Regions from separate parts of the Methylobacterium sp. 88A genome, predicted to be linked through region 1. Evidence: predicted binding sites of a transcription regulator. Region 1 holds the regulator's gene; the other holds the start of a gene.
The links. The regulator HrcA, encoded in region 1, represses chaperone genes, less so after heat shock. The targets are predictions, from matches to a motif close to GTTAGCACTCNCNNNNNGNGAGTGCTAAC.
Positions count from the first base shown of each region.

Region 1 (4,417 bases):
ACGATTCACAAGGGCTTAAGCGCGGCTTTTCTACAGCGCGCTTGAAATGTCAGCCGTTCTTCGCGCCGGGGCGGTTTGCTGTTCAGAGCCAAAGGATAGGCGAGCGCGCCCGTCCAATGAAAGGCGCATCAGTCAAGCTTGAGCGTTCTTGAGCGTAGCGTTCTCCATGATGAGAGGCGTCATGTTACAAAAAATGAGGAACGGTTTTGCCGGTCTTTCTGTTTCGGCTTCGCATCGGCGCCTGTCGGCGTCTGAGTTCCACATGAGAATGGACTGATCGACATGAGCAAGCTCTTGCGGAGTACAATGACGGCTGCCGTTCTGGTCGTCGGTGCGGCGACTGCTTTCGCCCAAGGTGGGCCTGGAGCCGGCGGTGGAGGCGGTGCGGGCGGCGGCGCGGCAGGAGCCGGGGCGCCGGGTGGTGGCGGCGCAGGTGGTGCGGGATCGGCCGGAGGCGCCGGAATGCGTGGCGGCGGTGGCGCCGGAGCGGAACGTGGTGGAGCAGCAGGCGGTTCGGAGCGTGGCGGTTCCCCGGGGGAACGTGGCGGTCCGGCGGGCGAGCGCGGCGGATCTGCCGGGATGGAACGGGGCGGTGGCGACCGGAATGGCCGCATGGATCAGGGTGAACGTCCGGGTGCCGGCGGAAGAACAGATGCCGGCCGGCCCGATCGTGACGGCAAGGCCGATCGCGATGGTAAGCCTGAACGCGATGACAAGCTGGACCGGGGCGAGCGCATGGAGCGAGGCGGCAAGGCCGATCGCGACATGAAGGACGGTAAGGCGGACCGTGGCGAGCGGATGGATCGCGAGAGGGGTGATCGCGGTGACAGGGGCGGGCGTGGAGATCGAGGCGGACGAGGCGACAGTGGCGCCGTGCGCGGAGCCTATGGCCGGCTTGGTGCTCCGCAGCGGACGGAGTTTCGCCAGAACGTGCTGCGTCGCGGCATTCCACGCCTCGCCGCCGGTGCCTTCGCCCTGACGGTGGGGACCGCCATCGCTCGCAATTACACCCTTTACGACCTCCCGCCGGATATCGTTCGGATCGTGCCGGAATACGAAGACTACCGCTACGTCCTCGTCGATGATGACATCGTCATCGTCGATCCCGATACCTACGAAATCGTGGACGTCATTCGCGGCTGATCTCGGATCGGCGGTTTCCCCGAGAGGGGAGCCGCCGCGGGGCGAAGCATCTTCCTTTGTCGTCCGTAGCCGCGATGCCGGCCATAGCGATACTGGTGCTCAACAGCCGCGACGTGATGATGCGAAGGTAAGTCCAGAGGCTCCGGATCGGTTGTCATCACTGATCCGGAGCCTCTACGTTTCCGCTTCTCCACCGATCTGTTGCTCGGGGCGAAAGGCATGTCGCTCCGGCGCCGGCACCGCTTGGCCGTTCAGGCCCTCGACGTGTCGCAGGTTCCCAAGCGCAGAAACGCGCGGTGCCTTTCCGGACCACGTAGCTCGGGCAAAGCCGGCCCGCACGGTGCCCCTCAGCGGCCGCCTCGATCCAGCATCCGCGAGACCACCCTGGCGGTGTAATCCACCATCGGAACGATCCGTGCGTAGTTGAGCCTGGTCGGACCGATCACGCCGACGACACCGACGATCTTCTGCGAACCGTCCCGGAACGGCGCCGCGATCATCGATGAGCCCGAGAGCGAGAACAGCTTGTTCTCCGAGCCGATGAAGATGCGGACGCCCTCGCCGCCCTCGGCGCGGGAGAGGAGTTCGATGACGTCCTTCTGCGTCTCGAGATCGTTGAACAGCAGGCGGATCCGTTCGAGATCCTCCACCGCGCGCAGGTCGTCGAGCAGGTTCGCCTGGCCGCGTACGATCAGTTGGCGTGCCTCTGACGTCCCGACCGTGGTGGCGAGACCGGCATCGACCAGCCGCTCGGTGATGACGTCGAGTTCGCGCTTCATCGCCTCGCGGCCAGCCTCGATTTCCGCTCTCAAGCCTCCGAGGGTCCGCCCCTGCAAGCGGGCATTGAGGTAGTTCGAGGCCTCCTGCAGGGCGCCCGCCGGAAGGCCGGGCGGCAGGTCGAGGAGGCGGTTCTCCACCGAGCCGTCATCGGAGACGAGGACGACGAGGGCGCGGGCGGGATCGAGCCGTACGAACTCGATGTGCTTGAGATGGACGTTGCTCTTGGTCGTGACGACCACGCCCGCCCCCCGCGAAATGCCCGACAGCATCGACGAGGCCTCGGCGAGGGCGCTCTCGAAGGTGTGGCCCGAGGCGGCGGCGCGCATCTGCGCCTCGATCCGCTCCTGCTCCTCGCGGCCGACATCGCCGATCTCCAACATGGCGTCGACGAAGAAGCGCAGGCCGAGTTCCGTCGGCAGGCGCCCGGCGGAGGTGTGGGGCGCGAAGATGAGCCCGGAATGCTCCAGATCCGCCATGACGTTTCGGATCGAGGCCGGGGACAAGGCCATCGGCAGGATCCGCGCGAGGTTGCGCGACCCCACCGGTTCGCCGGTCGTGAGATAGCTCTCGACGATCTGCCGGAAGATCTCGCGTGTCCGCTCGTTCAGGGCCGAGAGGGCCTGAAGTTGCTGCGACGAGGAATAGGGATGCGCGCGTTCGGTCAATGGGTGTTTCCTGACCGCCGATTGTGTCCGGCCCGGAGCCCGGGCACAACCTTTACCGGTGAGGCATAGCCGCCCTGTGGTCTGCTAATCCGTTTGCCGCCCGAACGGAACGGCCTTTGCGTTGAGTCGCCGCCCTCGCGAGCCTGCTCGCTGTGGCCGGTGGGTCTGGTTGACGGACCCGCCGCTCCCGTCCGTTCGGAGGAACACGCCGCCGTGCCCGACCTCGACACCGTCGTCAAAGAGATCGCCGAGGAGATGGCGGACAGGCCGGACCGGGGGGAGGTCGCCACATACATACCGGAACTCGCCAGGGTCGACCCGAAGGCGTTCGGTCTCGTCGTCATCGACGCGGACGGTCACGTGGCGGCGGGAGGCGACAGCGACACGCCGTTCTCGATCCAGAGCATCTCGAAGGTTTTCACCCTCACCCTGGCACTCGGTATGGCCGGCGACCGTCTCTGGCGCCGGGTGGGACGCGAGCCCTCGGGCAGCCCCTTCAACTCCATCGTCCAGCTGGAGCGCGAGCGCGGCATTCCGCGCAATCCCTTCATCAATGCCGGTGCCATCGCGGTCACCGACGTGATCCTGTCGGGCCATCAGCCGAGGGAGGCCCTGGGCGAGATCCTGCGTTTCATGCAGTTCCTGGCGCAGGATCCCACGATCATCATCGACGAGGCGGTGGCGGCCTCGGAGCTGCGCACGGGCTTTCGCAACATCGCGCTCGCCAACTACATGAAATCCTTCGGCGTTCTCGACAATCCGGTGGATTTTACCCTCGGCGTCTATTTTCACCACTGCGCCATCGCCATGTCATGCCGGCAACTCGCCAACGCCACCCGTTTCCTGGCGCATTCCGGGCGCAACCCGCTGACCGGTTATTCCGTGGTCTCGGCTGAGCGAGCCCGGCGTATCAATGCGGTGATGCTCACCTGCGGTCACTACGACGGCTCGGGTGAGTTCGCGTATCGGGTCGGCCTGCCGGGCAAGAGCGGAGTCGGCGGCGGGATCATCGCCGTGGCACCGGAAAAGGCTTCGATCGCTGTCTGGTCGCCGGGCCTCGACGCATCCGGCAATTCCCATCTTGGCCGGATCGCCATGGAACAGCTGACCAAGCGCCTCGGCTGGTCGATCTTCGGCGCTTGATCGCGCTCGCCCGGGCGCCTTTCCGGTCCTCAGCTCTCCGGCGCGTCCGCGGCCTTTCTCTTCAACACAGCGAGGTAGTCCCGCAGGAGCCCCACGCGTTTCGGCCGGAAGCTCGCGCCCGCGAGTTCGGCAGCGGCGATCCGGTCCACTCTGAACATCCGGTGCGCCTCGCGCAGACAGCACCAAGTGAGGACCACCAACTTTCGGTCGAGATAGACGATCGCAAGCGGCCAGATCGTCCGTTTCGTGATCCGCGCCTCACCGTCCGCGTAGCGGATCGTCACCGCCTCTTCGCGCCAGCACCCTTCGCGGATCACCGCCGTGGCGGGGGAGGGGGCGAAGCGCTCCTCGGAGCGCCGGACCTGCGAGACCGCGTGGAGCAGGTGCTGTTGGCCGGTATCGGGGAGGGTCGCCGCCACCTTGGCGAGCACTGCGGCGGCGGCCCTCGCCAGCGCCGGATCCCCCATGTGCCGGACCTCGGACAAGCCGAGCACCAGTGCTTCGATCTCGATTCGATCGAAGATCTGCGGCGGCAGAGCCCCGTCCTCGATCAGTCGGTAGCCGTAGCCGCGCTCGCCCTCGATATGGGCGCCGGCTGCGCGAAGGCTATCGATGTCGCGGTAGAGCGAGCGGAGGGAGACGCCCGTCTCCTCCGCCAGCCGGGCCGCCGTCACCGGCGCAGGCAG
Region 1 covers NZ_AQVT01000001.1:3,708,945-3,713,361, reverse strand. The annotation lists gene A3OM_RS26675 (hypothetical protein) at 332-769, shown strand; gene A3OM_RS26670 (DUF1236 domain-containing protein) at 874-1,143, shown strand; gene hrcA (heat-inducible transcriptional repressor HrcA) at 1,491-2,588, opposite strand; gene A3OM_RS0117790 (glutaminase) at 2,802-3,731, shown strand; gene A3OM_RS0117785 (WYL domain-containing protein) at 3,761-4,417, opposite strand, start outside.

Region 2 (4,417 bases), 2.7 Mb from region 1:
CACGAGCAGGGCGTAGACCAGCACGCCGAGGGGCAGGGAGATGGCGAGGGCCATGGCCGGGTCCATGTGCCGGAACGGCGCGAGGCAGGCCATCATCGCCAGGGTGGCGGTGCAGGCGGCAAAGACGTCCCACCAATCGATCCGCAGGCGCTGCGGTCCGGCGAGAGCGCGGACCGCCAGCCACAGGGTCGAGGCGACGAGGCCGGCGCTCTGCGCCATGGCGATGCCGGGCGCCCCGAAATGCGCGGGCAGGACGAGCAGGCAGACGGCGTTCACGGCGAGGCCGACGATGGCGGCGGCGATGACCGGCACCGTCTTGCGGCGGATCTGGAAGATCGGGTTGAGGCCGAAATTGAGCAGCGTGCCGCAGAGCAGGCCGGGAATGAGGATCAGCGCGTAAAGGGCGAAGGGTCCGCGATACGCCTCCGGCACGATGAGCCCCTGGATCGCAGGAAGCACCGCCCAGAGCCCGCCGGCGCAGGGCACCATCAGGGCCACCACGATGCTTGCGTTGCGGCCGATCTGGGCTTCGGCCGCCACGTGGCCCTCGTGCTCGTCCACCCGCACGGCGAGCTGGAACAGGATGAGGTCGAGGGCCGTGCCGATCATGCTCAGGCTGCGGGTGGCGACATCGGCGGCCAGGGCGAAATAGCCGGCCTCCGCCAGTCCGAACCACATGGCGATGGCGCTGCGGTTGAGGAACGGCGTGATCTGGTAGATCGCGTTCGCGGCGATGAGCGGCAGCCCGTAGGCGCGAAACAGCCGCCAGGTCTCGCCCATGCGCACGCGGACGATGGGCACCTTCGGATCGAGCAGAGGCCTGCGCAGCACGAGGACGGGCAGGAACTGGCTGAGCCCGCAGGCGACGAGCACCCAGACCGGCTGGGGAAACAGCCAGGCCGCCCCCGCCATGAGCAGGAAGGCGAGGCCGTTTTTGACGATGGTCAGCTTCAGGTAGAGGCCGCCGTCGAAGCGCGCCCGCGTCAGGGCCGCGTGATAATCGAACAGGCCGATGCCGAAGGCGGCCAGCCCTGCCCCCGCCGCGATGGCGAAGCGCCCTTGCGCATCCATCTCCACCGTCGCGCCGACCACCGCGCACAGGGCGGAGGCGACCAGCAGGACGAGGGCGAGGACGGCATAGGCGCGGTCCAGTCCATGACGGATCCAGGGCTCTTCCTGCCGGACGCGGTTGGAATAGAACCGGGTGGCCGAGAGCCGGAGCCATTCGAAGACGAGGGTGTTGAGGACCACGGCGCCCGTGGTGGCGAGGCCGAACAGGCCGAAATCCGCCGGCCCCATCAGCTTGGCGAGGAGCAGGCCGAGGCAGAAATTGAGCCCGGCATTCAGGATGAAGGCGGCGATCACGGCCATACGGTCGACTCTGGTCGCCGGAGGCCCGGCTCTGCTCTCGATCCTTGCGCGCCGGCCCGAAAAGAATTCCCTAAATCCCGAACCCGACCGGTCGGCCCCGCGTCAGAACCAGCCGCGCAGCTTGAAGAAGACGACCGGGATGATCGCGCTGATGACGATCAGCGACAGACCATAGGGATAGCCGTAGACCCAGTCGAGTTCCGGCATGTGCTTGAAGTTCATGCCGTACATGGAGGCGATGAGGGTCGGCGGAACGCCCACCACCGAGACTACGGTGAGCACGCGGAAGGTGTTGTTCTGCTCGATGTTGATGAGGCCGAGGGTGGCGTCGAGGAGGAACTGCACGTTCTCCGAAAGCCGGATCTCGAACTCGTCGAGGGAGGCGATGTCCCGGCGCAGGGTCTCGAAGCGCGGCATCTCCGTGGCGCCGAGGAGGTGCTCGCACTCACCGGCGACGAACGGGAGGATGCGCTCGAGGCCGAGTAGGCTCGAGCGGATCTTGCCGAGCGCCTTGCCCCGCCGGCCGACGCTGCGGAGGATGCGGCGGAGGGCCAGGTCGCGCCGACGCGGGGTCTTGCCGGAATCGCCGGCGACGCCCCCTGCCCTCACGTCGAAATCGAAGATCCGGGTGGAGAGTGCGTCGAGATCGGCGCCCATCTCCTCCAGGGCGTCAGCGAGGCTGTCCACCAGCTCCTCCACCAGGAGGAGGAAGATCTCGGTGCCGGTCTGGCAATCGCCGTCGCCGTCGCCGATGCGCTTCTTGACCTCCTCGAAGGCGCGCAGCTCGTTGAACCTGACCGTGATGAGCCGGTCCCGGGTCAGGACGAAGCCGAGCGGGGTCAGCTGCGAATCCACCTTGTCGAAGGTGATCATCGGGGTGGAGAGCGAGAGCCCGTTCTTGAGCCGCCGCAGGCGGCTGGAATTCTCGACCTCGCTCAGGGCTTTTCGCGAGGGGACGCGCAAGCCCGTGGCGGCCTCGATATGCTCCGCCTCCTCGGTGCTCGGATCGTTCAGATCGATCCAGATCGCGTGGCTCGGCACGCCGCCGCCATTGGCTGCGCCGGAATGCTCGACCGCGCCCTGCGGTCCCTGAAGACTGATCATGGGGTGATTGTCATCCGTCTGTCAGCGACCGGAGAGCAGAACATGCTGCGCAAACGCGGCATGACGCGTCGTCCGCGTCTTGACTCGCAAGGGGCTTGGGCCTACCTCCGCCCTTGCTTTGGCACTCTTCGCTCGGGAGTGCTAACAGCCTGGGTTGGGCGAGCCCTTCGGCCGCATCAACGCCATCCATGAATTTGAAGCAAGAGGGCAGCTCATGAAGTTCCGTCCGCTGCACGACCGTGTCGTCGTCCGCCGTATCGAAGGCGAAGAGAAGACCAAGGGGGGCATCATCATCCCCGATACCGCCAAGGAGAAGCCGCAAGAGGGCGAGATCGTCGCCGTCGGCCCTGGCGCCCGTGACGAGGCCGGCCGGGTGAACCCGCTCGACGTCAAGGCCGGTGACCGCGTCCTGTTCGGCAAGTGGTCCGGCACCGAAGTCAAGATCGACGGTCAGGACCTCCTGATCATGAAGGAATCCGACATCATGGGCGTCGTCGCCTAAAGCGACCCGGCCCTCTTCCTTCTTCCCATCCAAGCCCTTCGAGCGCGCACTTCGATGAGCGCCTCAGGGCTTCGAACCTCATGAGGATTTGAACATGGCAGCGAAAGAAGTACGCTTCGGCTCCGATGCCCGCGAGAAGATGCTCCGCGGCGTCGACATTCTCGCCGATGCAGTGAAGGTCACGCTCGGCCCCAAGGGTCGCAACGTCGTCATCGAGAAGAGCTTCGGCGCTCCCCGCATCACCAAGGACGGCGTCACCGTCGCCAAGGAGATCGAGCTCTCCGACAAGTTCGAGAACATGGGCGCCCAGATGGTGCGCGAAGTGGCCTCGAAGACCAACGACATCGCTGGCGACGGCACCACCACCGCCACCGTCCTGGCCCAGGCCATCGTCCGTGAAGGCGCCAAGTACGTCGCCGCCGGCATGAACCCGATGGACCTGAAGCGCGGCATCGACCTCGCCACCACCGCCGCCGTGAAGGACATCACGAGCCGCGCCAAGAAGGTCGCCTCGTCCGAGGAAGTCGCCCAGGTCGGCACCATCTCGGCCAATGGCGACAAGGAAATCGGCGAGATGATCGCCCATGCCATGCAGAAGGTCGGCAACGAGGGTGTCATCACCGTCGAGGAAGCCAAGACCGCCGAGACCGAGCTCGACGTCGTCGAGGGCATGCAGTTCGACCGCGGCTACCTCTCCCCGTACTTCATCACGAACGCGGAGAAGATGGTCGCCGAGCTCGAGGACCCCTACATCCTCATCCACGAGAAGAAGCTCTCGTCGCTCCAGGCGATGCTGCCGGTTCTCGAGGCCGTGGTGCAGACCGGCAAGCCGCTCGTCATCATCGCCGAGGACATCGAGGGTGAGGCTCTCGCCACGCTCGTCGTGAACAAGCTGCGCGGTGGCCTCAAGGTCGCTGCCGTCAAGGCTCCGGGCTTCGGCGATCGCCGCAAGGCCATGCTCGAGGACATCGCGATCCTGACCCAGGGTCAGATGATCGCCGAGGACCTCGGCATCAAGCTCGAGAACGTCACCCTCCCTATGCTCGGCCGCGCCAAGCGCATCCGCATCGAGAAGGAGACCACCACGATCATCGACGGTCTCGGCGAGAAGGCGGACATCGAAGCCCGCGTCGGCCAGATCAAGGCGCAGATCGAGGAGACCACCTCGGACTACGACCGTGAGAAGCTCCAGGAGCGCCTGGCCAAGCTCGCCGGCGGCGTCGCGGTCATCCGCGTCGGCGGCGCGACCGAGGTCGAGGTCAAGGAGAAGAAGGACCGCGTCGACGACGCGCTCAACGCCACCCGCGCTGCGGTGGAAGAGGGTATCGTCCCCGGCGGCGGTACCGCCCTCCTGCGTGCCCGTGAGGCCGTCCGCGCTCTCCAGAGCGACAATCCGGACGTCCAGGCCGGCATCAAGATCGTGCTGAAGGCCCTCGAGGC
Region 2 covers NZ_AQVT01000001.1:983,540-987,956, reverse strand. The annotation lists gene A3OM_RS0104615 (polysaccharide biosynthesis C-terminal domain-containing protein) at 1-1,371, opposite strand, end outside; gene A3OM_RS0104610 (magnesium transporter CorA family protein) at 1,474-2,475, opposite strand; gene groES (co-chaperone GroES) at 2,690-2,977, shown strand; gene groL (chaperonin GroEL) at 3,072-4,417, shown strand, end outside.
Region 2: groES (co-chaperone GroES) is a predicted target of HrcA. The motif match lies at 2,593-2,621, and genes of this name have one in related genera.